4 regions of the Streptomyces sp. NPDC005805 genome follow, and region 2 is predicted to be linked to each of the others. Evidence: riboswitches for the same ligand, from Rfam matches in the RefSeq annotation. Region 2 holds a riboswitch; each other region holds the start of a gene.
What was found. Region 2 has a riboswitch for cyclic di-AMP ahead of ABZ457_RS03840 (C40 family peptidase). Riboswitches for the same ligand answer to the same signal wherever they lie in the genome.
Positions count from the first base shown of each region.

Region 1: linked by a shared signal. The riboswitch ahead of ABZ457_RS12825 (LysM peptidoglycan-binding domain-containing protein) and the one ahead of ABZ457_RS03840 (C40 family peptidase) in region 2 are both predicted to bind cyclic di-AMP.
Region 3: linked by a shared signal. The riboswitch ahead of ABZ457_RS23325 (LysM peptidoglycan-binding domain-containing M23 family metallopeptidase) and the one ahead of ABZ457_RS03840 (C40 family peptidase) in region 2 are both predicted to bind cyclic di-AMP.
Region 4: linked by a shared signal. The riboswitch ahead of ABZ457_RS15110 (transglycosylase family protein) and the one ahead of ABZ457_RS03840 (C40 family peptidase) in region 2 are both predicted to bind cyclic di-AMP.

Region 1 is NZ_JBEXXN010000018.1:19,418-26,799, forward strand. It holds gene ABZ457_RS12815 (CBS domain-containing protein) at 29-640, opposite strand; gene ABZ457_RS12820 (pyridoxamine 5'-phosphate oxidase family protein) at 893-1,594, shown strand; cyclic di-AMP (ydaO/yuaA leader) riboswitch at 1,923-2,123, shown strand; gene ABZ457_RS12825 (LysM peptidoglycan-binding domain-containing protein) at 2,128-2,898, shown strand; gene ABZ457_RS12830 (ABC transporter permease) at 3,097-3,777, shown strand; gene ABZ457_RS12835 (ABC transporter permease) at 3,774-4,451, shown strand; gene ABZ457_RS12840 (ABC transporter substrate-binding protein) at 4,448-5,410, shown strand; partial or broken gene ABZ457_RS12845 (cupin) at 5,426-5,743, opposite strand; gene ABZ457_RS12850 (betaine/proline/choline family ABC transporter ATP-binding protein) at 6,092-7,255, opposite strand.
Region 2 is NZ_JBEXXN010000004.1:36,797-44,178, forward strand. It holds gene ABZ457_RS03825 (alpha/beta fold hydrolase) at 171-1,031, shown strand; gene ABZ457_RS03830 (M23 family metallopeptidase) at 1,251-2,924, shown strand; gene pcrA (DNA helicase PcrA) at 3,002-5,485, opposite strand; cyclic di-AMP (ydaO/yuaA leader) riboswitch at 5,719-5,883, shown strand; gene ABZ457_RS03840 (C40 family peptidase) at 5,885-7,081, shown strand; gene ABZ457_RS03845 (hypothetical protein) at 7,146-7,382, opposite strand, start outside.
Region 3 is NZ_JBEXXN010000049.1:1,449-8,830, forward strand. It holds gene ABZ457_RS23305 (aspartate aminotransferase family protein) at 1-108, shown strand, start outside; gene ABZ457_RS23310 (helix-turn-helix domain-containing protein) at 192-800, shown strand; gene ABZ457_RS23315 (DUF6126 family protein) at 808-969, shown strand; gene ABZ457_RS23320 (tyrosine-protein phosphatase) at 995-1,819, opposite strand; cyclic di-AMP (ydaO/yuaA leader) riboswitch at 2,311-2,468, shown strand; gene ABZ457_RS23325 (LysM peptidoglycan-binding domain-containing M23 family metallopeptidase) at 2,473-3,438, shown strand; gene ABZ457_RS23330 (SGNH/GDSL hydrolase family protein) at 3,641-4,438, shown strand; gene ABZ457_RS23335 (TetR/AcrR family transcriptional regulator) at 5,558-6,178, opposite strand; gene ABZ457_RS23340 (MBL fold metallo-hydrolase) at 6,493-7,382, shown strand, end outside.
Region 4 is NZ_JBEXXN010000022.1:47,759-55,140, forward strand. It holds gene ABZ457_RS15100 (septum formation initiator family protein) at 1-320, opposite strand, end outside; gene eno (phosphopyruvate hydratase) at 490-1,776, opposite strand; gene ABZ457_RS15110 (transglycosylase family protein) at 2,100-2,780, opposite strand; cyclic di-AMP (ydaO/yuaA leader) riboswitch at 2,784-2,957, opposite strand; gene ABZ457_RS15115 (transglycosylase family protein) at 3,231-4,241, opposite strand; gene ABZ457_RS15120 (cytochrome P450) at 4,381-5,673, opposite strand; gene ABZ457_RS15125 (Uma2 family endonuclease) at 5,781-6,434, shown strand; gene ABZ457_RS15130 (nucleoside triphosphate pyrophosphohydrolase) at 6,464-7,382, opposite strand, start outside.

The DNA.
Region 1 (7,382 bases), on a different contig from region 2:
GCCCCGGCCCGGCCCCCCGCCGGGAGGGTCAGGCCACCGGTCCCGCCATGTCGTCGGCCTCCCAGTCGAGCCGGTCGACCACATCCACCACACCGTCGATGCTCTGGCACAGACGGACGACGATCCGTACCAGGGAGCGTTGCTCCAGGGTGCCGCTGAGGGTCACCCGGCCGTCGTCGACCTGCACCGAGACCGCGGCGGGGGAGACCCCGAGGGTGCCCGAGAGCACGTCCTCGACGATCTCCTCCTGGATCGACCGGTCCCGGCGCAGGAAGAGCTGGAGCAGATCGCTGCGGCTCACCACCCCGATGAGCCGCCCCGTGCCGTCCACCACGGGCAGCCGCTTGATGTGCCTCTCCTCCATCACCCGGGCGGCCGCCACCGCGCTCCATTCGGGCCGGGCCACCACCGCCGGGCTGGTCATCAGCCCTTCGGCGGTGTCGGAGGCGGTGCCGCCGGTGTGCCGGCGCAGCAGGTCCGCCTCCGAGACGACCCCCAGGGGTCGGCCCTCCTCGTCGACCACGGGCACGGCGGTGATCCCGTACTCGTCGAGCAGCCGGGCGATCTCCTTGAAGGCCGTGCCGGGCTGGGCGACCACCGCCTGCGGGGTCATCAGGTCGGCCACCGAGCGGTGTCTCATCGCGCACCGGTCCCAGGGCCTGTGCGCGGGCCTGCCGGAGAAGTCATGCGCGGTACCTCCACATGCGTGCGGTCCTGTTGGGGACAGTATTTCCGAGTCTGTCCGGGACCCCGCGGCCGGGTGCCCGCCGCGCGTCGCCGCCGTGCGGGCCCGGCCCCCGCTGACTACCGTGGGCGCGGGACGGCGTACGCGCCGTGTCCGCGCCGGGCGACCGGCCCACCCGGACCGACCGACAGGGGAAGGTGCCCGACCATGCCGGGACAACCGCACACGGAGCCATCCGGAGCAGGCCGGGGACGACTCGGCGGGGACATCGGCCGCCGGGTCGGGGCGCGGCGGCGGGAGCTGGGGCTCTCTCGCGAGGAGGTCGCCACCCGGGCCGGATCGGCCCCCGGCTACATCCAGTACCTGGAGGAGAACCCCGCGGCCCCGGGTATGGGGTTCCTGCTGCGGCTCGCGGACGCCCTGGAGACGACGGTCACCGCGCTCACCGGCAGCGGGGCCGACCTGCCGGAGGGGCTGGGCCGGGCGGGCTACCACCCGGAGCTGGTGGAGCTGGACGCACCGGAATGCTGGGATCTGCTCGGCACCCACGGCGTCGGGCGGGTCGCCGTGACCACCCCGGACGGGCCCGCGATCCTGCCGGTGAACTACGTGGTCTCGGAGGGCGAGGTCGCCTTCCGCACCTCCCCCGGGGCCCTGCCCGGCCGGGCCGCCGGCGGGGAGGTCGCCTTCGAGGTGGACCACATCGACGAGGCGTTCAGCCAGGGCTGGAGCGTGCTGGTGGTGGGCGACGCGCGGACGGTGGCGGACGGGGACGCGGTCCGCCGGCTCGACGAACTCGCGTACAGCGCTCCGTGGGCGGGCGGCGACCGGGAGCTGTGGATCGCCGTCGCGCCGGAGCGGGTCACCGGGCGGCGCATCCTGGTCCGCGGGGCACCCGGAAACGCATAGCGTGCAAAACGGGCATCATTGATGAAATTCCCACCATATTCCCCCCTCTCTCTCGGGAGGGGGGAACCTGTGCATTCATGCGGCGCAATGTCCGTTTACATGCCCAATGGGATATCTGGCGTTCTTTGTGATCGGTTCCGTGACATCGGTCACGCGCCCACTCCGCCGTTGTTCACCGCGCACCCCCAGAGGGCTTTCCGTGCAAGCGAACTGATGCCCCGTCGGGGAATGCGCAACATCATTTACCCGCCCTTTGAGATCGCGGACATTGTGGTTGTGAATTCCAGGCTTGTTCCCGGGCGAGCGTCTCGCCTACGGTCGCGGCATTCCGGATGGAACGCCGAATCCTGCCACTGTCCGGATACCCGATCACATCACCCGTAACGGCAGGAGCGGGGGAACCAGGTAAGTCGCCGGACCGGAATCCACACGGGATACCGGGACGGCTCGGGGTGAAGCCGCGCCCAGCGCGGCCGGGCAGCTCCAGCCCGAACCCGACAGCTCACCTCGCAGGCGACGGAGAGGAACTCGTCATGCCTGCACACGGCAAGCACCGCCGCCCCAGGACCAGCCGCCTGGCCCGCCACCTCGTCGCCGCCGGCACCGGCACCGCCGCCCTCGCCCTCCCGGTCCTCGGCGCGGCCACCGCCACCGCCGCCCCCGCCGCGGAGCTCCCGGCCGCCGCGGCCGCCGCCCCCGCGAAGAAGGCGCCCGCCACCTACTCCGTGGTCGCCGGCGACTCGCTGTCCGCGATCGCCGCCGCGCACTCCCTGGAAGGCGGCTGGCAGAAGCTCTACCAGGACAACCGCCGGGCCGTCGGCGCCAACCCGTCCCTGATCCACCCCGGCCTGGAGCTGACCGTCGGCGGCAAGGCCGCCACCAAGGCCAAGGCCCCCGCCAAGCCCGCCGCCGAGCGCGCCGACCGCTCCGAGAAGCGCACCGCCCCGGTCGCGCAGCAGGCCGAGGCCGCCCCGAAGACGTACTCGGACGACCTCGACGGCTGGATCAAGGAATCGCTGGACATCATGGCCCAGCACGGAATTCCGGGCAGCTACGACGGCATCTACCGCAACATCATGCGGGAGTCCTCCGGAAACCCGCTGGCGATCAACAACTGGGACTCCAACGCCGCCAAGGGAACGCCTTCCAAGGGCCTTCTCCAGGTGATCGACCCGACCTTCCAGGCGTACCACGTCCCGGGCACCTCGACGGACAGCTACGACCCCGTCGCCAACATCACGGCCGCCTGCAACTACGCCGCCGACCGCTACGGTTCGATCGACAACGTCAACGGTCCCTACTGACCGGAAAGGCCGAATCCACGGATTCGACCGCCGTACATCCCATTGCAGAAGCCAACGGACGCCGGGCGCCCGGACCGTCACCGCACGGTCCGGCCACCCGGCGTCCGCGCATTCCCCCGGTAAAGGCGTCCGCGCCCGCCGCCCCCGGACAGCGCACCAGTCCGCGCGGCGGTCCTCCGCCCGCGCTGCAATGGACAGATGACGGCGCCACCCGACGACTGCCTCGCCCGCAACGAGTGGATCTGCGGCGACTACCTCTCCACCCGCAGCGAGATCCTCGTCGACGCCGTGCTCCAGCACCTGGAGCTGACCTTCCTCTCCGTCCTCATCGGGCTGGTCCTCGCCGTGCCCCTCGCCGTCGCCGCCCGCCGCTGGGGCTGGGCCGCGGCTCCCGTCCTCGCCCTGACGACGATCCTCTACACCATCCCGTCCCTGGCGATGTTCTCCCTGCTGCTGCCGGTCTACGGACTCTCCGCCGCCCTGGTCGTCGCGGGACTGGTCCTCTACTCGCTCACCCTCCTCGTCCGCAACATCCTCGCCGGGCTGCGCGCCGTGCCCGAGGAGACCCGGCAGGCCGCCCGCGGCATGGGCTACGGACCCGTCCGCCTGCTCTGCACCGTCGAACTGCCCCTCGCCCTGCCCGCCGCCATGGCCGGACTGCGCATCGCCACCGTCTCGGCCGTCTCCCTCGTCACCATCGGCGCGATCGTCGGCTACGGCGGCCTCGGGAACCTCATCTGGTCCGGGATGAACACCTACTTCAAGGCCCAGGTGCTCACCGCCTCCGTGCTGTGCGTGGTCATCGCGGTCGCCGCCGACCTGCTCCTGCTGCTGGTGCAGCGGCTGCTCACCCCCTGGACGCGGAAGGGGGCCGCGTGAACACCCTCTCCGCCACCTGGGACTGGCTCACCACCGCCTCGAACTGGTCGGGCGACGGCGGCATCACCCAGCGCCTGATCGAACACCTCTACCTCACCGGGGTCTGCCTCGGCATCAGCTGCCTGGTCGCCCTCCCCGTCGCCCTCGTCCTCGGCCACCTCGGCAAGGGCGGCGCACTCGCCGTCAACCTCTCCAACATCGGCCGCGCCGTCCCCACCTTCGCCGTCCTCGTCCTGCTGCTGCTCAGCCCGATCGGCGGCTGGGGGACCTGGCCCACCGTCATCGCCCTGGTCCTCTTCGCCGTCCCGCCGCTCCTCACCAACGCCTATGTCGGCATGCGCGGCGTCGACCCGGACGTGGTGCGGGCGGCCCGGGGGATGGGCATGACCGGCGCGCAGACCATGCTGCGCGTGGAGGTGCCGCTCGCCCTGCCGCTGATCACCACCGGGCTGCGCATCGCCGCTGTGCAACTCGTCGCCACCGCCACCATCGCGGCCCTGGCCGGCGGCGGGGGACTGGGCCGGATCATCACCGCCGGGTTCAACCTCGCCTCCACCCCGCAGGTGGTCGCGGGGGCCGTCCTCGTCGCCGTGTTCGCCCTCCTCGTGGAGGGGCTGTTCGAACTCGCGCAGCGGCTCGCCCCGGCCTGGTCGCGGGGGAGCGGCGCCGTATGACCGCACCGCCCGCCCTCGCCCTGCGGACCGTGCTCGCCGCGTTCCTCCTCGCCCTCACCGCCGCCTGCGCGACCGGCCCCTCCCTGGAGGACCAGGGCGAGATCACCGCCCCGCCCGGCGAGAGCCGCAGCCTCACCGTCGGATCGGCCGGCTTCACCGAGTCCGACCTCCTCGCCCGGATGTACGCCCTCCTGCTGGAGGAGGCCGGGTACGACACCGAGATCCTCTCCGTCACCAACCGCGAGCTGTACGAACCGGCCCTGGAGAGCGGTCAGATCGACGTCGTCCCCGAATACGCGGCCACCTTCGCGGACTGGCTCAACGCCAAGGAGAACGGCCCCGACGCCCCGCCCGCCGGATCGCCCGACCTCGACGCCACCATGACCGCGCTCCGCCGCCTCGCCACCCCGCGCGGGCTCGACGTCCTCCCGCCCGGCCGCGCGGTCGACCAGAACGCCTTCGCCGTCACCAGGGAGTTCGCCGCCGAACACCGCCTGCGCACCCTCGGCGACCTCGGCCGCGCGAAGATCCCGGTCCGGCTGGCGGCCGGCGACGAGTGCGTCAGCCGCCCCTACTGCGCCCCCGGCCTGCGCAAGGTGTACGGGATCGACATCATCGCCGTGGACCCCAAGGGCGTGGGCACCACCCAGGCCAAGCAGGCCGTCCAGAGCGGACGCGACCAGATGGTCCTCACCACGACCACCGACGCGACCCTGGACGAGTTCGGCCTCGTCCTGCTCGCCGACGACAAGCACCTCCAGAACGCGGACTACATCGTGCCGGTCGTCAACCGCGCCCGGGCCGGCGGCAAGGGCGTCACCGGAGCCCTCGACCGGCTGAACGAAGTCCTCACCACCGCCGACCTGGCCCGGCTCAACCAGCAGGTCGACAGCTGGCGACGCCTCCCGGAGGACGTCGCCCGGGCCTATCTGGAGTCCAAGGGCCTGCTGAAGCCCTGACCCGTACCAAGCCGCTCAGTGCGCGGACGCGTAGGTCTCCAGGTGTCCGCACATCCCGAACCGCCGCCCCGGCAGAGGGCGTTCCGCCCGCACCACGGCCCCGGCCAGATACCCCGTAACGCCCCCGGCCAGCAGATCGAGCTGTTCCCCGGTCGCCGCCGAGGCCGCCGCCGCGCCAGCCCGCCAGCGCTCCCGCCAGGCGCCGGTCCGGTCCCGGACGAGGGCGCCCGCCGCGCGGTGGAAGGCGGCGAGCGGTTCCGGGTCCCCGGCCCCCGTCGCCTCGCGCAGCCGCGCGTACCCCTCCAGGGCCAGGTCCCGCCGCCCGCGGGCCGCGGCCGCCAGCTCCTCCTCCGTGCCGTCCTCGGGCAGCGCGGCGGCGGCCGGCCAGTCGTAGACCGTCAGCCGGGACACGCCGATCCCGCCGGGCGGGCCGTCGTAGGGGAGGGCCGGGCCGGGGAGGGCTGGACCCTGGTCCGTCAGGGTCGTCTCCTCGCGTCGCGGCGGGCCGCCCTCGGGCGGCGGCCCGTACGGCAAGCGCTTTCCGTGCGCGCCGCGGTGGAACCTAGGCCCGCCGCCCGGCCCCGGTCAAGACCGCCGCCCGCCCCGGGCGGCAGGGCGGCCGTCCTCCCCGGGCGAGCACCCGCCCCGCGCACCCCGCGCACCCGGCGAGTCCGCGCCGGCTCACGCGTCCGCCACCGAGTCGAACTCCACCTCGTCCCGCGCCACCCCCTGCGCGTCCGCGTCCACCGAGCGGCGCAGGGCCTCATGGAGCTTCGCCGGGGTCAGCACCCCGAGGAAGCGGTCGCCGTCCAGGACCGCCACCCACCCGGCGTCGTGCTGGAGCATCTCGCTGAACGCCTGCTTCAGGGGCGCGCCGACCGGTACCCACGCGTCCATCCGCCGGGCCAGGTCCCCGACCGTCCCCCGCCCGCCCGCGAGCGACAGGGCCTCGGTGGCCACCCAGCCGTGCAGGGCGCCCGCCCGGTCCAGGACCACCGCCCAGCGGGCCTCGTCCGCCCGCAGCCGGGCCGCCGCCGGCGCCGCCGGCTCGTCGACGCGCGCGGTGGGCGGCTGCTCCAGGTCGGCCGCCTCGATCGCGGTGACCGACAGCCGCTTCAGGCCCCGGTCGGTGCCGACGAACCGGGCCACATACGGGGTCGCCGGGGTGCCCAGGACCGCGCCGGGCGTGTCGAACTGCTCGATCCGGCCCTGCCCGTACACCGCGATCCGGTCACCCATCCGGACCGCCTCCTCGATGTCGTGGGTGACCATCAGGACGGTCTTGCGCACGGTGGCCTGGAGGTTCAGGAACTCGTTCTGGAGCCGCTCGCGCACCACCGGGTCCACCGCGCCGAAGGGTTCGTCCATCAGCAGCACCGGCGGATCGGCTGCCAGCGCGCGGGCGACGCCGACCCGCTGGCGCTGCCCGCCGGAGAGCTGCGCCGGGTAGCGGCCGCCGTAGACGGAGGGGTCGAGGCCGACCAGATCGAGGAGTTCGGCGGCGCGGGCGCGGGCCCGGGACTTCTTCCAGCCCGTCAGCACCGGGACGGTCGCCGTGTTGTCGAGCACGGTCCGGTGCGGGAACAGCCCGGCCTGCTGGATGACGTAGCCGATCCGGCGGCGCAGTTTCACCGGGTCCACGGTCCGGATGTCCTCGCCGCCGACCAGGATGCGGCCGGAGGTGGGCTCGATGAGCCGGTTGACCATCATCATCGTGGTCGTCTTCCCACAGCCGGACGGGCCGACGAGGGTGACGAGTTCGCCCTCGGCCACCTCGAACGACAGCCCGTCGACGGCCGTCGTGCCGTCCGGATAGACCTTCGCGACCTGCTCGAACCGGATCATGGGCCAACGTTAGGCCGTGTCCGGAACGTCTCGCCCGGTTCGCGGCGTCCGGGCGAACGGCGCGACGTTCCGGACACTCCCCAGGAGCGGCCGGTGGGCGGCGCACACGGGCCCGGACTGTCCGGGT
Region 2 (7,382 bases):
CACATCCCCGGCCCGGGTCACGCTGCGCCTCCCATCAAGGGCGCGCGGGGCAGAGCCGCCTCCGCCGCGCCGGTCGGGAGGTCGCCGTGAAGGCTCCACCGTTCCCCTTTCCTCCGCTGCCCTCCCTCCTGACGAGCCTGCCGAACCCACTGACAAACCCACTGACAAACCTGCCGAACCCACTGCCGGCCGTGCTGACGGGCGCGCTGCTGCGGGCGACCGCGCTGGAACTGCTGGTCCTAGCGGGCCATCTCGTCCTCTATCCCACGGGCATCGCCCCGGAACGGAGACTGCGCGCGACCCCCGCGACCCCCGCACCACAGCGGACCGGCGCCCCCGACACGCCCGGGACGCCCGCCCCCGTCCCCCTCCGGACGGACACGGGCAACGGCGGCGTCCCCACCGTCCTCCTGCACGGCTTCGTGGACAACCGCTCCGTCTTCGTCCTGCTGCGCCGCGCCCTCGCGCGCCACGGCGGCGGCCCGGTCGCCTGTCTCAACTACTCGCCGCTGACCTGCGACATCCGGACCGCCGCCGATCTGCTGGGCCGCCATGTGGAAGAGGTGTGCGCCCGCACCGGCCGGCCGGAGATCGACATCGTCGGCCACAGCCTGGGCGGGCTCATCGCCCGCTACTACGTGCAGCGGCTCGGCGGCGACCGCCGGGTGCGCACCCTGGTCACCCTGGGCACCCCGCACGCCGGGACGGCCGTCGCGCCGTTCGCCGGGGTGCATCCGATCGTGCGCCAGATGCGTCCCGGCTCCCCGGTGATGGAGGAGCTGCGGCAGCCCGCCCCGGGCTGCCGCACCCGGTTCGTGAGCTTCTGGAGCGACCTGGACCGGATCATGGTCCCGGTCGAGACCGCCCGCCTGGACCACCCCGACCTGCTTGTGGAGAACGTCCCCGTCCAGGGGATCGGCCATCTCGCCCTGCCGGTGCACCCGGCGGTCGCGGCCCGGATCCGCGAGTACCTGACACCCGGCCCGGCAGCGCCCGGTTCTCGCCACGGGGACGCCATTTCGGTCGCCTAGGCGAACCGTTCATCGAACGGTTATCGAACGTAGAGCCAAAGCTGCGCCCGCAGTCCGCCGAAAGGCGGCCGAATGCCCGTTTCCTCATGGCGGAGATACCGCCGAAGATTGTCGCCATCGCATACCGCCGGGTACAGTCGCGCCCACTGCTTCCCCCCGGGGCTCCGCACGCGGCCCGCCCCGGACGCAGGTCCTGCTGCCGAGGCGAGAGAGAAGTTGGTGAACGACCAGCACGCCCACGCCGGGTACGCCGGCTACACCACCGGCAGCTACGACTCCGACCCGCTCTTCGGGGCCCTCCCGGGCAGTTACGAGTCCGGCCACAGCGGCCAGTACGACTCTTCCCAGTGGGACACCGGCGCACACACGACCGCGGCACACGACGTCTACGGATCGTCGGACCAGCAGCATCAGCAGTACCAGCAGGTGCAGCAACAGGCCGCGTACGGGCAGCAGTACGAGCAGTACCCGCAGTACGACGCCACCGGCCAGTGGGACTCCACCGCCTGGAACCAGGCCACCGGCACCGGCCAGTACGAGACCGCGGCCGCCGCGTTCGGCTACGACACAACCGGCCAGTACGACACCACCGGCCAGTGGGCCACCACCTCCCTCGACGCCTCGTTCGAGACGGGCGCGTACGACGCCACCGCGTGGAACGCGGAGAGCACGGTCGCACCGGAAGCCCTGGTGCCCCAACAGTTCACGCCGGAGCACGAGTTCACCTCCGCCGAGTACGGCACACCGCACGAGGCCGCGCACCACGAGGCCACGGCCTACGACGCGGACGCCTACGACCTCGGCCAGGTCGACCCCGCCGCCTACGACTCCGGCTACGCGTACGAGACCGAGTACGACGCCGACTACGCGGCCGGCAACGGCGACACGGACGAGGACGCCCCCGGCCCCGCCGCCGACGCGCACGAGACGTACGACGCGTACGAGGGTGACGCGTACGAGGGCTACGAGGCCCCCGAGACACACCTCGCGGACGACGCCCACGGCACTCACGACCTCCACGCCCACGACGCGACGCACGAGGACGACGACGAGGCCGACGCCGAGCACCACAGCGCCCTCACCCAGACCATGACCGCGCTCCCCACCGCCTCCGTGGCCGCCCGCCCGGTCCGCCGCTCCGGCGGCAGCCGCGGCCGGCGCCGGACGCCCGCGAAGCGCTCCGCCCTCCTCACCGTCGCCGTCCCCTCGGTCTGCGTCCTCGGCGCCGCCGGTATCGCGGCCGCCTCGGTCGGCGACCTCGGCGGCACCGAGAAGAAGGCGGACGAGAAGACCAACCTGGCCGCCGCCGACCCCGGCGCGGTGAAGGCGGTCGAGGCCAACAGCAAGATGGACACCCAGCTCGCCGCCCTCAGCGCCGACGCCCGCGACTTCGGCGACCGCGCCTCCCGCACCCAGGAGCGCATCGACCTGAAGGAGCGCCAGGCCGCCGAGAAGAAGAAGCGCGAGGAGGAGGCGGCCCGCCGCGAGGCGCTGCGCCCCAAGTTCGTCCTCCCGGTGAAGCAGGACGGCCTCAGCGCCTACTACGGGCAGTCCGGCGTCAACTGGATGTCCCTGCACACCGGCATCGACTTCCCCGTCCAGTACGGCACGCCGGTCATGGCGGCCACCGACGGCACCGTGCGCACCCAGTGGAACAGCGCCTACGGCAACATGGCCATCGTGACGGCGGCCGACGGCACCGAGACCTGGTACTGCCACCTCAGCACCACCAAGATCCGCAGCGGTTCGGTGAAGGCCGGCGACGTGATCGCCTACTCGGGCAACTCCGGCAACTCGACCGGCCCGCACCTCCACTTCGAGGTGCGTCCCGGTGGCGGCTCCGCGATCGACCCGCTGCCCTGGTTCCGCAGCCACGGGATCGAACCGACCTGACGGACACCCGCGCACACGCACGACGGAGGGGGAGGGCCGCACCCGGGCCCTCCCCCTCCGTCGTGTCCGTCAGGGCGTCAGAGCTTCTCGACCGGCGCGTACCGCAGCAGCAGCCGCTTCGGCTTCTCGTCGCCGAAGTCGATCGTCGCCTGCGCGTCCGAGCCGGAGCCCGTGACGCCGACGACCGTGCCCAGGCCGAACTGGTCGTGGGTGACCCGGTCCCCGACCGAGAGCGCGATCACCGGCTTGTCGTTGGCGCGCCGGGTCGCGAAGCCCGAGGCGCCGCCGCGCGAGCGGGACGAGGAGAGGGAGGAGGTGATCCCGGCCGTCGGCCCGGCGGGCGCGGCCATCGGCCCGGTGCGCTTCCAGTCCAGGTGCGCCGCCGGGATCTCCTCCAGGAAGCGCGAGGGCGGGTTGTACGAGGGCTGGCCCCAGGCGCTGCGCATCGCGGAGCGCGTCAGATACAGCCGCTCCCGGGCTCGGGTGATGCCCACATAGGCGAGCCGGCGCTCCTCCTCCAGCTCCTTGGTCTGGCCGAGGGCCCGCATGTGCGGGAAGACGCCGTCCTCCAGGCCGGTCAGGAAGACCACCGGGAACTCCAGGCCCTTGGCGGTGTGCAGGGTCATCAGGGTGATGACGCCGGAGCCGTCCTCGTCCTCGTCGGGGATCTGGTCGGAGTCGGCGACCAGGGCGACCTGCTCCAGGAACTCGGCGAGGGTGCCCGCGCCGTCCTCCTGGGCGCGGTCCTGCTCGAACTCCAGGGCCACGGCGGCCAGTTCCTGGAGGTTCTCGATCCGGGTCTCGTCCTGCGGGTCGGTGGACGCCTGGAGTTCGGCGAGGTAGCCCGTGCGCTCCAGCACCGCTTCCAGGACGACCGCCGGGCCGGCGCCGGACTCGGCGATGGTGCGCAGTTCCTCCATCAGGACGTTGAAGCGCTTGACCGCGTTCGCCGAGCGGGCGGCCATGCCGTACGCCTCGTCGACCCGGCGGAGCGCCTGCGGGAAGGTCATCTTCTCGCGGAGGGCCAGGGCGTCGATCATCGCCTCGGCGCGGTCGCCGATGCCGCGCTTGGGGACGTTGAGGATGCGGCGCAGCGGGACGTTGTCCTCGGGGTTGGCCAGGACGCGCAGATACGCGAGGACGTCCCGGACCTCCTTGCGCTCGTAGAAGCGCACCCCGCCGACGACCTTGTAGGGCAGGCCGACGCGGATGAAGATCTCCTCGAAGACACGGGACTGGGCGTTGGTGCGGTAGAAGACCGCGACGTCCCCCACCTTCGCCTCGCCCGCGTCCGTGAGGCGGTCGATCTCGTCGGCGACGAACTGCGCCTCGTCGTGCTCGGTGTCCGCGACATAGCCGGTGATCCGGGCACCGGCACCGGCGTTGGTCCACAGGTTCTTCGGGCGGCGGGACTCGTTGCGCTCGATGACGGCGTTGGCGGCGGACAGGATCGTCTGCGTGGAGCGGTAGTTCTGCTCCAGCAGGATCGTGGTCGCGTCCGGGTAGTCCTCCTCGAACTGGAGGATGTTGCGGATGGTCGCGCCGCGGAAGGCGTAGATCGACTGGTCCGCGTCACCGACGACGCACAGCTCGGCCGGCGCCAGGTCCTCGTAGCCCTCGCCGACCAGTTCGCGCACGAGCGTGTACTGGGCGTGGTTGGTGTCCTGGTACTCGTCGACCAGGACGTGCCGGAAGCGGCGGCGGTAGTGCTCGGCCACGTCCGGGAAGGCCTGGAGGAGATGGACGGTGGTCATGATGATGTCGTCGAAGTCCAGGGCGTTGGCCTCGCGCAGCCGCGCCTGGTACATCCGGTACGCCTCGGCCAGAGTCTTCTCGAAGCCTCCCCCAGAGCCTTCGGCCTGGGAGGTACCCCCAAGGGCCCGGTCGGCGAAGGTCTCCTCGTCGATCAGCTCGTTCTTCAGGTTGGAGATCTTGGCGCTGAAGGACTTCGGCGGGAACTTCTTCGGGTCGAGGTCCAGATCGCGGCAGACCAGGGACATCAGGCGCTTGGAGTCGGCCGCGTCGTAGATCGAGAACGAGGAGGTGAAGCCGAGCTTCTTCGACTCGCGGCGCAGGATGCGCACGCAGGCGCTGTGGAAGGTCATCACCCACATCGCGTTGGCCCGGGGGCCGACGAGCTGCTCGACGCGCTCCTTCATCTCCCCGGCGGCCTTGTTGGTGAAGGTGATCGCCAGTATCTGGCCGGGGTGGACGTGCCGGGTGGCCAGCAGATGGGCGATGCGGTGGGTGAGCACCCGGGTCTTGCCGGAGCCGGCGCCCGCGACGATGAGCAGCGGGGAGCCGGTGTGCACGACGGCCGCGCCCTGCTGTTCGTTCAGCCCTTCGAGCAGGGCGGCGGCGTCCACGGCGGGGCGGGGGGCGCCGTCGCGGTAGTAGCCGTCGCGGGCGGGCGGCACGTCGTACGCGCCCTGGAAGAGGTCGTCCGGGATCGGCTCCGCGGCCGCTTCCTCGGGCGGCGGCGGAGCGTGCTCGTCCCCGTGCGGCTCCTCGTCGGGAGGCGTCAGGCCGGTCAGGAAGCTGTCGTCAAAGAGGCTGCTCATCGCCTACCGAGTCTAGGCGGAGGGACGGACACTCCGGGCCGCGCTTCCGGGAATGCCCGCCGGTGCACGGTGTGTGACCGGACGCCTCCGGGACGGGGTCACAACGACACACCCCGAGAAAGGTCACGAAAATGTATCGGACATATCGAACACCAACCTTCACAGCACACACACGAATTGGTTAGCGTGCTCGATCAGACGGCCCGCAACCCTCCCGGCGAACCGCGTCGGACGGGCCGGCTGCGCCGAATCCGTACTCCTCGCAGGGCAGTTCGGAACCGGGGACCCAAAAACGCATCAAACCGGGGTGAATCGGGCCGCGTTCCTCGCGCCCGTAGGGCGTCTTCCGTTCGCCCGAACCCGACAGCTAACCCGGTAGGCGGTCCACGGAAGAAGGAGATGCCGGCCTTGGCGTCGCATCGCAGGACCCGCACACGCACCATCAAGCCCTCCCCCACCGTCGGTTTCACGACGGCCGCGCTCGCCGGCGTCACGCTGCTGTCGACACAGAGCGCGACGGCCGCCCCCGGTGAGCCGAAGCCCTCGATCGAGGACGTCCAGAAGAAGGTCGACGACCTCTACCGCCAGGCCGGCAGCGCGACCCAGGAGTACAACAAGGCCCGCGAGGCGACCGCGGAGAAGCGCCGCGAGGTCGACACCCTGCTCGACCAGGCGGCCGACCGGACCGAGAAGCTCAACGAGTCCCGCCGCGCGCTCGGCACCTACGCCGCGGCCCAGTACCGCACCGGGGCCGTGACCCCGACGGCCGCCCTGATGTTCGCGGACAGCCCGCAGGACTACTTCGACCAGTCGCGGCTGATGGACCGCATGACCGACCAGCAGCAGTCGGCGATCGCGGCCTACGAGACCGAGCGGGCCGCCGCGGCGAAGCAGCGCGCGGAGGCGGGCAAGCGGCTCCAGTCGCTCACCGAGTCGCAGCAGGCCCTGCGCACCAGCAAGCAGACCGTGCAGACCAAGCTGGCCGAGGCGCGCTCGCTGCTGTCCCGGCTGACCGCCGAGGAGAAGGCGCGGCTCGCCGCGATCGAGCGCGAGAAGGAGGCGGAGGCCCGCCGCAAGGCGGAAGCCAAGGCCAAGGCCGAGGCGGAGGCCCGCGCCAAGGAGGAGGCGGAGGCCGCCCGCCGCGAGCAGGAGACCCGGCAGCCGGGGACCGGCACGGACCCGGGCACCGGGACGGGCACCGGGACGGGCACCGGCTCCGGCTCCGGCACGGAGGACGGCGGGTACGCGGCCAAGGCCGACAAGGTCCTCGCCTTCGCCCGCGCCCAGATCGGCAAGCCCTACGTCTGGGGCGCCACGGGACCCAGCTCCTTCGACTGCTCCGGGCTCACCCAGGCCGCGTGGAAGGCGGCCGGCGTGGACCTGCCGCGCACCACCTGGGACCAGGTGAAGGTCGGCACCCGGGTCGCCACGGCCGATCTGCGCCCCGGTGACCTGGTGTTCTTCTACGACGACATCAGCCACGTCGGCATCTACATCGGCGACGGCACGATGATCCACGCGCCCAAGCCGGGCGCGAACGTCCGCGAGGAGTCCATCTACTCCATGCCGATCCACGGCAGCGTCCGCCCGGCCTGACCGGACCGGCACCCCTGCTCCCCGCGCGCACCCCACGGGCGCGGGGCGGGGGCGCGGGGACCGCTCAGGTCCAGAGCGTCGCGATGAAGATGTTGGCCACCGTCAGGCCGCCGACCGCGCCGAAGAGCGCCTTGTCGACCGTCTCCTCGTCCCGCTTCACATAGACCAGGCCCAGGATCACGACCAGGACGGCCAGCTTGATGCCGATCTTGAGGTTGTTCACCGTCTGGTCGTCCGCCTGGTTCAGGCCCACCAGCGCGACGCCGGTGACCAGCATCGTGACGGCGCCGTGCAGCATCGC
Region 3 (7,382 bases), on a different contig from region 2:
CGCTTCGTCGACGCGTTCACCGAGGTGATGGACGACGCGCACGGCGGGGGCGGGCTGATGTGGGACTTCGGCCGGACCCTGGTCCGGCAGGCGGTCGCCAACCGCTGACCGGTGCGCGGCGGGTGCCCCGGGCTTTTGCCTCTGAGGCAAGTCATTTGCCTCAGAGGCAATCGTGCTGGCCCAATAGAGGCATGAACACTCCCGCCGCACCGGACGGTGACGGTCTCGCCGGTGTCCCCCCGCGCCTGCGGGACCTGCGCCGCCGCCGGGGCCTGACCCTGGAGGCCGCCGCCCACCGCGCCGGGCTCTCACCCGCCCATCTGTCCCGGCTGGAGACCGGGAACCGGCAGCCCTCGCTGCCCGTGCTCCTCGCCCTCGCGCGCATCTACGGTACGACGGTCGGGGAGGTCCTCGGCGAGCAGCCGGCCGAACGCGAGCCGGTCGTCCGGGGCGGTGAGCGCGAACCCGTACGGGCCGACGGCTGGACCTACCATCCGGCCGGCGCCCCCGGCCGCGCCATGCAGGCCCTGCGGGTCGTCGTCCCCCACGGCGCCCAGGGCGACCTGGTGCGTGTGCACCCGGGGGAGGAGTGGCTGTACGTGCTGACCGGCCGGCTGCGCCTGGGCCTCGGCGACACCGTGTACGAGCTGGCCCCGGGCGACAGCGCCCACTTCGACTCGCTCACCCCGCACCGGATCGCCGCCGCCACGCCCGAGGGCGCGGAGCTGCTGTTCGTGCACACCCTGCTGCAGAGCCCCGACCCGCACCCCCGTCCCCACGTCCGACCGGAAGCCAGGTGATCAGGGAATGTCGCACGACCCCTTGGACAAGCGCGGAGCCGCCGGCGGTCGGCGCGAGGACCGGTTCCCGCGCGGACTCGTCATCCGGCTCTTCGCCTATCTGATCGCGGGCCACATCGTGGCCGCCTTCCTCTACCTGCTCTTCCTGGTGGGCGCGCAGAACCAGTGACCCGGCCGGGGCGGGCCGGGCGGCCTCAGGCGTTCTCGACCAGCCGGGCGCGCAGCGTCTCCCGGGTGGCGGGGGAGAGGCCGAGCCCCTCGGAGAGGTACTGCTCGGTCCCGCCCCAGGTCTCCTCGATCGTCTCGAAGGCCGCGGCGAGATAGGCCGGCCGGGCGTCGAAGAGCGGACTCAGCAGCTCCATGACCTCGGCGGACATCGCGTCCGGGGAGTCGGAGCCGCGGGTGACCTTGTAGCGGCGGTGCGGGTCGTTCGACTTGAGGTAGTCCGCCTCGATCGCGTCCCGCTCCACGCCCACCGCGAGCAGGGTGACGGCCACCGAGAGACCGGCCCGGTCCTTGCCCGCGGCGCAGTGCATCAGGGCGGGGACGCTGTCCTCGGCGAGGGCGTGCAGGACACGGCTGTGCTCGGCGGTCCGCTGGGTGATGATCGCGCGGTAGGCGGCGATCATCCGGTCCGCGCCCTTGCCGCCGTCCAGGATCGACTTGAGCTGGTCCAGATTGCCGTCGCGGACCATCCGCCAGAACTCCGCGCCGTCGGCCGGGTCGCTCAGCGGCAGGTTGAGGTTGCGCACGCCCGGCAGCTCGACGTCGGGGCCCTCCAGGCGCTGGTCGGCCGCGTTGCGGAAGTCGAAGACCGTGTGCAGCCCGAGGGAGGAGAGGAACGCGGCGTCGCTCGCGGTGGCGTGGGCGAGGTGGCCGCTGCGGTACAGCCTGCCGTGCCGCACCCGACCGCCGTCGGTGGTCGGCAGCCCGCCCACGTCGCGGAAGTTGCGGACTCCGGCGAGTGCGGGCTCGGGGTCCTGCCCGGCCGAGGGTGCCTGCGGCAACTGCTGCGTCACATGGACTCCAATCAATGGCGGCGGTGCCCGTCCCCTCCACCGGCGCGGTCGCCGGCGGAGGCGCGCTCCCGACGATACGACACCGGTTCACACGCCCTTCATACGCGGCGGGGCGGGGGCGGCGGGACGGCCGGTGCGAGGGACGAAGCCGGACGAGCCGGTCGATCTTGAGCGGCAAGTGCGGTAGTGGAATTGCATTCGCGCCTTGTGTCCGAATTAGGAGATTGATTGGAGGGTGCCCCGTAAGCGCCGTAAATGGGAAACGGCTGGTGAGCAGGATCATATTGGTGACGGTGTGTACTGGCTTCCGCCGGGTCAATTCCGTGCCGGACAAGGGAGTTGACGGCCCGTCGCCCACGGAGGGTGATGGCCGCCCGGCTCCGGTGCGGGTGTGGTGATTGCGTCCGGGAATTCATGGCTTGTTCCCCCGGGGTGGCTCGCCTACGGTCACGCTCAATCCGGACGGACCGCCTAATCCTGCCGCCGACCGGAGTTCGCACCCACCACCGCGTGGCAGGAGCGGGGGACCCAGGTAGTACGCCGATTCCGGAGCAATTCGGACGGCTTGGGGTGAATTCGCGCGACCAGTGCGAACGGGCATCTCCAGCCCGAACCCGACAGCTCACCTCGCAGGCGCCGGAGAGGAATGCGTCATGCCCGGAAAGGGTAAGCACCGCCGTCCCAAGTCCAATCCCGTGAGCCGCGGCTTCGTCGTCGCCGGCACGGGTGGCGCCGCCATCGCGCTTCCGCTGTTCGGCGCCGCGAGCGCCGGAGCGGCGACCGCCGCCGCCCCCGCGGCCGCGCCCGGCAAGTCCGCCGTCGCGGCGCAGGCACCCGCCGCCGCGCAGCAGGCCGCGCCGGCGAAGGCCGCCGCTGCCGCGAAGGCCGCCGCCAAGAAGGCCCCGAAGACCTACACCGTGGTCGCGGGCGACTACCTGTCCAAGATCGCCGACGAGCACGACGTCCGCGGCGGCTGGCAGGAGCTCTTCGACGACAACCGGCGCGCCATCGGCGCCGACCCGTCCCTGATCCACCCGGGCCTCGAACTCACCATCGGCGGCAAGTCGAAGCTGAAGAACGACCCCGAGGTGCGGACCGAGTCCAAGCCGCGCGCCTCCCGCGACGACTCCCGGCAGGAGAAGGCCCCGGCCGCCCCGGCAGAGAAGCCGGCCGAGGCCCCCGCCAAGTCCTCGGCCCCCGCCAAGACCTCCGCGTCCGGCTTCAGCGCGCCCGTCGACGCCTCGATCACCACCCCGTACCGCCAGAGCGGCGGCATGTGGTCCAGCGGCTACCACACCGGTGTGGACTTCGCCGCGGCCTCCGGTAGCACCGTGAAGGCGGTCGCCTCCGGCACCGTCGAGTCGGCGGGCTGGAGCGGCAGTTACGGCAACGAGGTCGTCATCCGCCACGCGGACGGCACCTACTCGCAGTACGCCCACCTGTCCTCGCTCTCCGTCTCCGGCGGCCAGTCGGTCTCCGGCGGACAGCAGATCGGCCTCTCCGGCTCCACGGGCAACTCCACCGGCCCGCACCTGCACTTCGAGATCCGCACCGGGCCGTCCTACGGCTCGGACATCGACCCGCTGGCGTACCTGCGCCAGAACGGCGTCAACCTCTGACGCGGTACCCCTCCTCCCGGCCCGGCGCGGTGTCGACCGCGCACTCCGGCCCCGGTGGTGGTCCCCCGTTCCGTCCGGCGGCGGAGCGGGGGATTCCGCGTATTCCGGCTTGGCGGAAACTTGACCGGTGGTAAAGATCACCTCCCGTCAACCCCTCCTTACGGTCGCGTAGGTCACATCCGGGCAGGAAGGATGTGCTCCCGTGGCAGACGATTCGAGAACAGAGACCAGTGGCGCATTCGGGTCGTACGCAGCGATCGGTGACAGCTTCACCGAGGGCGTGGGCGACCCCGGACCCGACGGGACCTTCGTCGGCTGGGCGGACCGGTTCGCGGTCATCCTCGACGACCTCACCCCGGAGCACACCTTCCGCTACGCCAACCTCGCCGTGCGCGGCAAGCTGCTCGACCAGATCGTGGCGGACCAGGTGCCCCGGGCCAAGGAACTCGCCCCGGACCTGGTCTCCTTCTGCGCCGGCGGCAACGACATCATCCGGCCGGGCAGCGACCCGGACGACGTGGCCGAGCGCTTCGAACGCGCAGTGGCCGACCTGACCTCCTCCGTCGGCACGGTCATGGTGACCACCGGCTTCGACACCCGTGACGTGCCGGTCCTGCGCCATCTGCGCGGCAAGATCGCCACGTACACGGCGCATGTGCGGGCCATCGCGGACCGCTACGACTGCCCGGTGCTCGACCTGTGGTCCCTCAAGTCCGTCCAGGACCGGCGCGCGTGGGACCTGGACCGGCTCCACCTGTCGCCCGAGGGCCACACCCGGGTCGCCCTGCGCGCCGCCCAGGTCCTCGGCATCGACGTCCCCGGCGACGCGGACCCCGACCAGCCCTGGCCGCCGCAGCCGCCGCGCGGGCCGCTGGAGGTGCGCCGGGACGACATCCACTGGGCGCGCGACTACCTGGTGCCGTGGATCGGCCGCCGCCTGCGCGGCGAGAGCTCCGGCGACCACGTGGAGGCGAAGCGGCCGGACCTCATGCCGCTCTGAGGGGGCCGGTGGGGGCGTGCGCTCGCGGTCGCGCCGGGCCAGGGCCGACTGGCCTGGACGGTCACGCCCCTGCCGGCCCAGCCGCGCTCGCGGTGGGGGCGTCGGGCGTGGTGCGGGCCTGGTTTCCGGGGTGCGCCGGGTGGGGTCGGGCGCGGGGTGCGCCCGCCTCCGCCCTGCCTGCCCCGCCCGGCTCGGCCCCGCGGGGCGTGCGGCGCTTACGGGAAGCGGCGCGCTCGCGGGGGCGCGGGCCGGGCGTGGTCCGGGCCGGCTCGCCGCTGCGGCGCGGTGGTGGTGTCCGCCCGGCCCGCGAGGCCCGGGGCCGCGCGCTCGGCGGTGCGGCCCGGCCCCGGCTCGTCGGTGGCGTCCGCCCAGCCTGGGGCCCACGACGGCCAGGGCGGCCTGCCGGAGCCCGGGTCCGCACGCCCGCTCGGCGGCGACTCCCGCCTGCCGGCTCCGGGGATCACAGGGCCATGGCTCCTGGGGGAGCCCAGGTCGGTCCACTCGGCGACGCCGACCGGTCCGGGGGCCTGCTCGCCCCCTACCGGTCCCGGCCCTGGACGGGAGCGATGCGACCCATTCCGGTGATCAACCGGCTCCTGCCTGCCAAGCCGGGGGAACAGGGGCCATGCCCCCTGCGGGCTGGCCGCTCTGCCTACCGACCCGGCCCGGTTCGGGGCCGTGGCGCGGCCTGCTCCGGGGCCGCTACCCCCTGCCCGGCCCCGGCCGGCCCGGACTGAACGGGTGCGGTGCGCCCCGTTCGGTGGCGGGTGGCTCCCGCTGCCCGGCCCCGGGGGAACAGGGGCCATGCCCCCTGCGGGCTGGCCGCTCTGCCTACCGACCCGGCCTGGTTCGGGGCCGTGGCGCGGCCCGCTCCGGGGCCGCTACCCCCTGCCCGGCCCCGGCCCGGACCGACCGGGTGCGGTGCGACCCGTTCGGTGGCGGGTGGCTCCCGCTGCCCCGGACCGGGCCCAGGGGGCGTGACCCCTGCGGGGAGCCCGGGTCGGCCCGCTCGGCGGCAAGGCGCGGGGCGAGCCCGCGGCGCCCGCCGGGCCCGACCGGGTGCGGTGCGCCCGGTGGCGCTGCCCGCCCCCGCCTGCCCGGGCCCCGGCCCGGACCGGGTCAGCGGGCCGTCGCCGTGAGGGCCTCGCGGTCGAGGCCCAGCTCACGGGCCAGCGCGTCGTCCGTCCACTGGAGCATCGCGGCGCGGGAGAGCGTGCCCGCGTAGGAGGTCATCTGGACGGCGAGCCCGTCCAGGAAGGCCGTCAGGCGCCACGCGGCCGCCGCCGGGTCGTCGCAGCGGAACTCGCCGGCCGCCGCGCCCTCCGCGATCACCTCGGTCAGCGCCGACTTCCACTGCTGGTCGAGCCCCCGCGACAGATCCCGCAGCGCCGGATCGCGCAGCGAGACCGACCACGCCTCGATCCACAGCCGCCAGCCCTTGGCCTGGCCGGTGGGCGCGTACCAGCGCACCGCCGTGCGCAGCCGCCGCAGCGCGGAGGTGCGCCGGCCGAGGATCCGGCGCAGATGCGCCAGATCGGCGTCCGCCGCGTGTGTGAACGCGGCCGCGACCAGCTGCTCCTTCGACGAGAAGTGGTAGAGGACGAGCGCGCTGCTCACCCCGAGCGCGGCGGCCACGTCGGCGATCCGCACGGCGGAGGCGCCGCGCTGCTCGATCTGCTCGACGGCGGCGTTCAGCAGCTCCTCGCGCCGCTCAGGGACGCTCAGTCGGACTCTCCCCACGGCGGTCACCCTACACAGCCGATCTTGGCCCCGGTCCAGACCTCGGAGCGGGAAATTCCGGGGCGCCGGGAAACTCCCCCGGAGCACTCCCGACAGGGGAGCCGCCCGGCCGCCGGACGGCGCCGCGCGGCCGGGCGGACGGGGCCCCGGCAGGGCCTCCCGCGGTGGCGGAACGCCACGTTCCCGTGAACCGTGGAACACCGGCGGACGGGTGCGCGTTGCACCGTCGTGGGCTGTCCGCGCCCGCTGCCGCACCGGCGGACCGCGGCATACCCTCGGACCATGGATGTGTCGACCGATCTCCAGGAGGTGCCGTGACCGGCGCTGGCTCTCCCCCCTCGCTGCGTACCCGGCTGCGTTCGCTGCGGACCGCGGCCTTCGGCGCCGACCCGGCGGGTGAGCGCCGGGAGCGCATCCTCCGTTCGCCGAACTTCGCCGACGGCACCTTCCAGAACCCGGTCGGCGCGCGGACCAGGCCCTCCGGCGCCTCGATGACGGAGTTCGCGAAGATCTACTTCGAGAAGGAGGCGCGCGCCCGCCGCACCCCGGACGGCCCGGTGCCCGTCCACCCGACGACGGTCGCCGACCTCTCCCGGCCGCCGGCCACGGGGCTGCGCCTGACCTGGATGGGCCACTCCAGCGTCCTCGCCGAGATCGACGGCGGCCGGGTCCTCTTCGACCCCGTCTGGGGAGAGCGGTGCTCTCCGTTCGACTTCGTCGGCCCGCGCCGCCTGCACCCCGTGCCCGCCCCGCTCGCCGCCCTCGGCACCGCGGACGTCGTCGTGATCTCCCACGACCACTACGACCACCTCGACCTCCCCACCATCAAGGCCCTCGCCGGCACGGACACCGTCTTCGCCGTCCCCCTGGGCGTCGGCGCCCACCTGGAACGCTGGGGCGTCGCCCCCTCCCGCCTTCGCGAGCTCGACTGGAACGAGTCGACCGAGGTGGCCGGGCTGAAGCTGACGGCGACCCCGGCCCGCCACTTCTGCGGGCGCGGCCTGCGGAACCAGCAGCACACACTCTGGGCGTCCTGGACCGTCGAGGGCCCGGACCACCGGATCTACCACAGCGGTGACACCGGCTACTTCCCCGGCTTCCGGGACATCGGCGCCGAGCACGGCCCCTTCGACGCCACCATGATCCAGATCGGCGCCTACTCCGAGTACTGGCCCGACATCCACATGACCCCCGCCGAGGGCCT
Region 4 (7,382 bases), on a different contig from region 2:
GCGAGGCGCCGGACGTAGGCGTCGTCCTGGAGGCGGGCCTTCTCGTCCCGCAGGTGCTCGACCTGCGCGCGCGCCTCCTCCATGAGGCGCTCCTGCTCGGCGATCTCCGCCCGCTGGGAGACGTACTGCCGCATCGGGTAGGCGAGGGCGACGACCAGGGAGCAGACGACGAGCGCGAGGAACGCGGCCCGGCCGGTGAGCCGGGAGCGGCGGTCCTGGCGGCGGCTCTGGGAGCGGTAGACGCGGGCCGCGGTCTGCTCCCCGAGCAGCCGCAGCCTGGTCGCGGTGGAGAACCGGTCCGGCTCCGGCCTGCGCCCCATGGGCTCGCCTCCCCAACTTCCCGCTCCTCGCGCGCGCCGCTGCACACGCGTACGTCCCCGGACACGGTACGGGACCGGGGACGGGGACGTACGGAGGCGGGGTCACACCGCCCGCGCGGGGCGGCGGTGTCCGCCGGGAGAGCGTCAGCCCTCGTAACGGCTGTGCCTGTCAGCCCTCGTAGCGGAAGCGGGGGAACGCCGAACGGCCCGCGTACACCGCCGCGTCGTCCAGGATCTCCTCGATGCGCAGGAGCTGGTTGTACTTGGCGACGCGCTCGGAGCGGGCCGGGGCGCCGGTCTTGATCTGGCCGCAGTTGGTGGCGACGGCCAGGTCGGCGATGGTGACGTCCTCGGTCTCGCCGGAGCGGTGGGACATCATGCACTTGAAGCCGTTGCGCTGGGCCAGCTCGACGGCGTCCAGGGTCTCGGTCAGCGAGCCGATCTGGTTGACCTTGACGAGCAGGGCGTTGGCGGCGCCGTCCTCGATGCCGCGGGCCAGGCGCTCCGGGTTGGTGACGAAGAGGTCGTCGCCGACGATCTGGACCTTGGAGCCGAGGCGGTCGGTGAGGACCTTCCAGCCGGCCCAGTCGTCCTCGAACAGCGGGTCCTCGATGGAGACCAGCGGGTACGCGGCGGCAAGCTCCTCGTAGTACTCGGTCATCTCGGCGGCCGAGCGGGACTTGCCCTCGAACTCGTAGACGCCGTCCTTGTAGAACTCGGAGGCGGCGACGTCGAGCGCCAGCGCGATGTCCTTGCCGGGGGCGTAACCGGCCTCCTTGATCGCCTCGATGATGAGGTCGAGGGCGGCGCGGTTGGAGTCGAGGTTCGGCGCGAAACCGCCCTCGTCGCCGAGGCCGGTGGACAGGCCCTTGGTCTTCAGCACCTTCTTGAGGGTGTGGTAGACCTCGGTGCCCCAGCGCAGGGCCTCGGAGAAGGACTCGGCGCCGATCGGCGCGATCATGAACTCCTGGATGTCCACGTTGGAGTCGGCGTGCGAGCCGCCGTTCAGGATGTTCATCATCGGAACGGGCATCAGGTGCGCGTTCGGGCCGCCGAGGTAGCGGAAGAGCGGCAGGTCGGACGCCTCGGAGGCGGCGTGCGCGACGGCGAGGGAGACGCCGAGGATGGCGTTGGCGCCGAGGGAGGACTTGTCCGGGGTGGCGTCCAGGTCGAACATCGCCTGGTCGATCAGGCGCTGCTCGGTGGCGTCGTAGCCGACGAGCTCCGGGCCGATCTGCTCGATGACGGCGAGGACGGCCTTCTCGACGCCCTTGCCCTGGTAGCGGTTCTGGTCCCCGTCGCGGAGCTCCAGGGCCTCGAACGCACCGGTGGAGGCGCCGGACGGAACGGCAGCACGACCGGTGCTGCCGTCGTCGAGGCCGACCTCGACCTCGACCGTGGGGTTGCCTCGGGAGTCCAGGATTTCCCGGGCTACGACGACGTCGATGGACGGCACGAGCATCTCCTTCTGGGATGTGACGCGAGATAGGTGCAGAGGTCTGCTTGGCCTTGCGGCAAGAGCCTAACCGCACCGGAGGGAAAGGCCGCCCGATGCCCGCTCCCTGGGACGAAAAAGGACATCAAGAGCGGAGAAAGGGGCGGAACCCCAGCCTCCGCGCCCGGACCCCGGCCGCGGGGGCCGGCTGCCGGGCCCTCGGGGCCGGCCCGGACGGACGGAACCCCGGCCCGGCGTGTACGGGGGAAGGCACGCCGGACCGGGGTCGCCGGTGCCCGTCGGGGCGGGTGGGGGGAGGTCCCCCCGGTGACGGGAGGGAGGGGTCAGCTCAGGTGGAGCTGCTGACCCGGGTGGATGATGTCGGCGCTCTCCAGGATGTCCTTGTTGAGCTCGAACAGCTTCTTCCAGCCGCCGTCGACCTTCTCGGCCTCGGCGATCCCGCTGAGGGTGTCGCCGGCCTTGACCTTGTACTCGCCGTCGCCCTTCTTGAAGCCCTTGGCCCCGCCCTTCGGCGCGGACTCGGCCTTCGGGGCGGCCGGGGCGGACTTCTTCGGGGCCTCGGACCGCTCGGAGCGGGTGGTCGGGGCCTCGGCGCGCTCCTTCGGCTGCTCGGCGGCGCCGCCGCCGTACGGGGTGCTGGACAGGTTGACGCCGCAGCTCGGCCAGGCGCCCTTGCCCTGGCCCGCGAGGACCTTCTCGGCCACGGCGATCTGCTGGGACTTGGAGGCCTGGTCGGCGGAGGCGGCGTACGCGGTGCCGCCGTACGCGGCCCAGGTGGAGGCGGAGAACTGCAGACCGCCGTAGTAGCCGTTGCCGGTGTTGATGGACCAGTTGCCGCCGGACTCGCACTGGGCGACGGCGTCCCACTCGGAGGCCGTGGCGGCGGAGGCGGAGGTCGCGCCGATCAGCGGGGCGGCGACGGCCGCACCGGTGATGCCCACGAGGGCGGCGACACGGGTCATCTTCGACGGGCGGCGGTGCTTGGCGATGCCGGAACGCAGCATGAATCGTCTCCTCACCGACGCCTACGAGGTGAGCTGTCGGGTTCGGGCCGGAAAGGTGCCCGGCCGCGCACTCGTGGTGCGCGGCTTCACCCCAAGCCGTTCTCGACCCTCCCTCGCGGGCGGCCGGGACCGGCACTTACCTGGGTCCCCCGCTCCTGCCTACGGCGCTGTTCCAGCGACGACTGTTCCCCCGACCGACGGCAGGATTCGGCGTGACGGTCAGCGGTGCCCACCGGTGGCGAGCGGTTCAGACCGTAAACACACGTCTCCCCGATGTTCAAAGAGGAACATCGGGGAGAAAACGGACGAACCGCCGGGCGGGTGCGGGGTGTTTCCGCAGGTCGTGGTCGAGATGACCGAAATCGGCGGGCGAAAGGGGCCAGTTGCGGCAAAGAGACCCTTGTCTCACTTGCACAGAACGGACATTACCCGACGAAACGGCGGGGTGAACTACTCCTGGCCCAGGCCGAGATCGAGGCTCTGACCGGGGAGGATGAGGTCCGGGTCGCCGCCCACGGTCTCCTCGTTCGCGGCGTAGAGAGCCGCCCAGCCGCCCGGGACCTCCCGGTCGGCGGCGATCGTCCAGAGGTTGTCGCCGTCCTGGACCGTGTACGTGCCCTCGGGTGCGGCCCCGGTCACACCGTCACGTGCCGATCCGTCACCTCGTGAGGCATGACGGCCGTTCTCGCGGGATACGTCCGCATTGTCCTGGTCCGTGGCTTCCGGAGTCGCGGTCTCCGACTCCTCGGGGGCCGGGGTGCCGCGGTGCTTGCCGGTGCCCTCGGGCACGGCCTGCTCGCCCTCGGGGGCGGAGCCGCCGGCGTCCGCGTCGGCGGAGGGGTCCACCTCCTTGGCGGGCTCCTCCTCCTTCTCCGTGGCGTCCGGGGCGCCGCCCTCGGGAGCGCCCGTCTCACCGGAGCCGGTCCCGTCGGTCCCGTCGGTCTCGTCGACCGAGCCGCTCTTCGCGGAGTCGCGGTCCGTTCCGTCGGAGCCGGTGCCGGTGCCGGTGTCCGCGTCGGGGGTGGTGGAGGGGGCGGGCTCGGAGGGGAGCAGGTCGCCGGGCTGGACACCCGGGTCGGCGTCCCCGTCCGCCGTCAGACCGCCCACCACCGCGCACGCCTGCCATGCCTCGGGTCCCTGCGCCTGGAGGACCTTCTCGGCGACGGCGATCTGCTGGGACCGGCTGGCCAGATCGGCCCGCTCCGCGTAGGCGGTGCCGCCGAAGTCCTCCCAGTTCTCCTGGGAGAGCTGGAGGCCGCCGTAGTAGCCGTTACCGGTGTCGATCGTCCAGTTGCCGCCGGACTCGCACTCGGCGACCCGGTCCCAGGTGGCGGCGTCGGCAGCGGACGCGGAGCCCGCGCCGAGCAGCGGGATGGCGATGGCCGATCCGGTCACCCCCGCCGCGACGACGATGGCCGGTGCCTGACGGGGGCGGCGGTGGCGTCCGTTCCCGGAGAGCATGCAGTTGCCTTTCGCGTGACTACGGGGACCCGTGTGACCTCGTGAGGTCTCCGGGTGGGGGTGAACGTAGCCGCATTCGAACGTGAGTCACAAGTCGATGCAGCGCAGATCACGTGAAAGTCACAGAATTGACGGACCGTCAGTTTGTTTGGGGTGTGAACTCAACGGGCAGAGTGCGCAATCCGCGCATGATGAGCCCCCCACGCCACCGCAAATCACCCGGATCACCCGCAAGGCGCAGATCGGGCAGCCGGGTCAGCAGCGTCGCCAGCGCGGTCTGCCCCTCCAGGCGGGCGAGCGGGGCACCGAGGCAGTAGTGGATGCCGTGCCCGTATCCCAGATGCGGGTTGTCCCGGCGGGACAGGTCCAGGGTGTCCGGCTCCGCGAACCGCGCGGGGTCCCGGTCGGCGGCCGCGAGCACCACGAGCACCGGGTCGCCGGCCGCGATGCGCTGCCCGCCCAGGGTCAGCGGCTCGGTGGCGAACCGCCAGGTCGCCAGCTCCACCGGCCCGTCGTAGCGCAGGAGTTCCTCCACCCCGGTCGCGAGCAACCCCTCCTCCCCCGCCGCCAGCGACGCCTGGAGCCGAGCCCGCTGCGCGGGGTGGTTCAGCAGGGTGTGGACACCGTTGCCGATGAGGTTGACCGTGGTCTCGAACCCGGCGAAGAGAAGGATGAACGCCATCGCGGCGGCCTCGTTCTCGGTGAGGTGCTCACCGTGGTCGGAGGCCCGGATGAGGCCGGAGATGAGGTCGTCCTCCCCTTCCTCCCCCAGCGACTCCCGCTTGCGATGGATGAGTTCGGCGAGATAGCCGCGCATCTTCTTCACCGAACGGGCCACCCCGCCGCGCGGGCCGCCGCCTTGTCCCGGTGTGAAATGTCGCAGCATCATGCCCGCCCAGTCCCGGAAGTCGTCCTGGTCCTCGCGCGGGACGCCGAGCAGGTCGCAGATGGCGTAGATGGGGAGCGGGAACGCGAACTCATGGATGAGGTCCGCCTCCCCGCGCCCGGCGAACCCGTCGATGAGCCGGTCCGTCAGCTCCTGCACCCGGGGCGCGAACGCGGCGACCCTGCGCGGGGTGAACGCCTTCGACACCAGCCGGCGCAGCCGGGTGTGGTCCGGCGGGTCGATGTTCAGCAGATGCGTCATCAGCTCCGCCTTGCGCTCCCCCGGGATCCCCGTCTTCCCCTTGGCGTGCGCGGGCCCGGCGTGGTGCGCCGGGTTCTTGGACAGCCGCTGGTCCGCGAGCGCCTGCCGCGCGTCCGCGTACCGCGTCACCAGCCACGCCTCCACCCCGGACGGCAGCTCCGTCCGGTGCACCGGCGAAAGCTCCCGCAGCCACGCGTAGGCGGGGTAGGGATCGGTCGCGAACTCCCAGGTGAACAGCGCGGGCGCGACGGGAACGGGCGGGGTGGGGGGCGGCTGGTCGTGCATGCGACGACGGTAGCGCCCCCGCCGTGATCACTCCTTCGGCGGACGTCCCGGCATTCCCCCTGGGTAGGCTGACGGTACGCGCCAGACTCCGTCGCATGGGAGCGCTGATGAGTGCCGCAGCCGAGGGCCACCGGGACGAGCAGGACGACCGGGAGGACCGGGAGGAGTCCGCCGGGGAGCAGTACGTCTTCCCGGTGCCGCCGCGCGGCGGGTGGACGGCGGACGACCTCGACCGGATCAAGGGTCTCCCACCGCACACCGAGCTGATCGACGGGGGCCTGTTCTTCGTGAGTCCGCAGACTCTCTTCCACATGGCCGCGCTGCGCCTGCTGGAGAACGCGCTGGCGCAGCAGGTGCCGGAGCATCTGTACGTCGTCCGGGAGATGACGACGAAGCTCGGCGAGCGCGACCGCCCCGAGCCCGACCTCATGGTGGTACGGGAGAGTGCGCTGACCGGCCCCGAGCAGACCTGGTACGCCCCCGAGGACATCCTGCTCGCCGTCGAGATCGTCTCCGAGGAGTCCGTCCAGCGGGACCGTGAGCTGAAGCCCCGCAAGTACGCCGCCGCCGGCATCCGCCACTTCTGGCGGGTGGAGAAGAACGGCGACGCACCGGTCGTCTACGTCTACGAACTCGACCCCGCCACCGGTACATACGCGGTGACCGGCATCCACCACAGCCGGCTCAAGGCGGAGGTCCCCTACCCGATCGACGTCGACCTGACCTCGATGGACCGGCGCCGGGGCCCCGCCCAGGACTGACGCACGCGGACCCGCTCCCGTGGCGGCGGTCAGGCCGGGGCGGGTCCGGCCGACTCCGCCGTGCGGATCGCGTCGCGGTAGGCGCGGGCCGCCGCGCGGAGGGCGGCTTCCGGGTCGGTGCCGTCGGCCTCGGCGCGGACCGCGAGGCGGAGGAGGTCGTAGCCGATGCCCTCGCCCGCCGGGAGGTCCACGGGGAGGTCCGCCGCGCGGACGCGGGAGGCCAGTTTCGCGGCGAGGGCCAGGCCGGGCTGGCCCAGCGGGACGCCGTCGGTGACGGAGGCGCGCTGCTTCTCGATCGCCTTGGTGCGCAGCCAGTGCGCGTGCACGTCCTCCGGGGTCTCGGCACTCTCGTCGCCGAAGACGTGCGGATGCCGGTGGATCAGCTTCTCCACGATCGTCGCGGCCACGTCGTCCACCGAGAACGGCTCCTCCGCGTCCTCCTCCGCGATCCGGGCGTGGAAGACGACCTGGAGCAGGACGTCCCCCAGCTCCTCGCGCAGCTCGGTGCGGTCGCCGTCCTCGATGGCCTCGACGAGTTCGTACGCCTCCTCGATGCCGTACTTGGCCAGCCCCCGGTGCGTCTGCCGCGAGGTCCACGGGCACTCGCGCCGGACGCGGTCCATGACCTCGACCAGGTCCAGCAGCCGGGCGCCCGGCAGGTCGTAGGAGCCGGGCAGCAGCTCCAGCTCCGGCATCGCCACCCGGCCCGAGCCGCCGAGGCGGGCCAGCCCGTCGGTCAGCGGCTGGTCCCCCGTGCCCGAGGTGACCACGACCACCGTCCGCCCGCCCGCGCACGCGGCCACCAGCTCCTCCGCGCCCGGCACCCCGTGCTCCACCGCGACGCCCGCCTCCCGCAGATACGGCAGCTGGGGGTGGGCCGCGTCGGCGCAGAGCACCAGGTCCGCCGCGCGCAGGACCCGCCAGGCGGGCCAGGACAGCAGCCCGGGG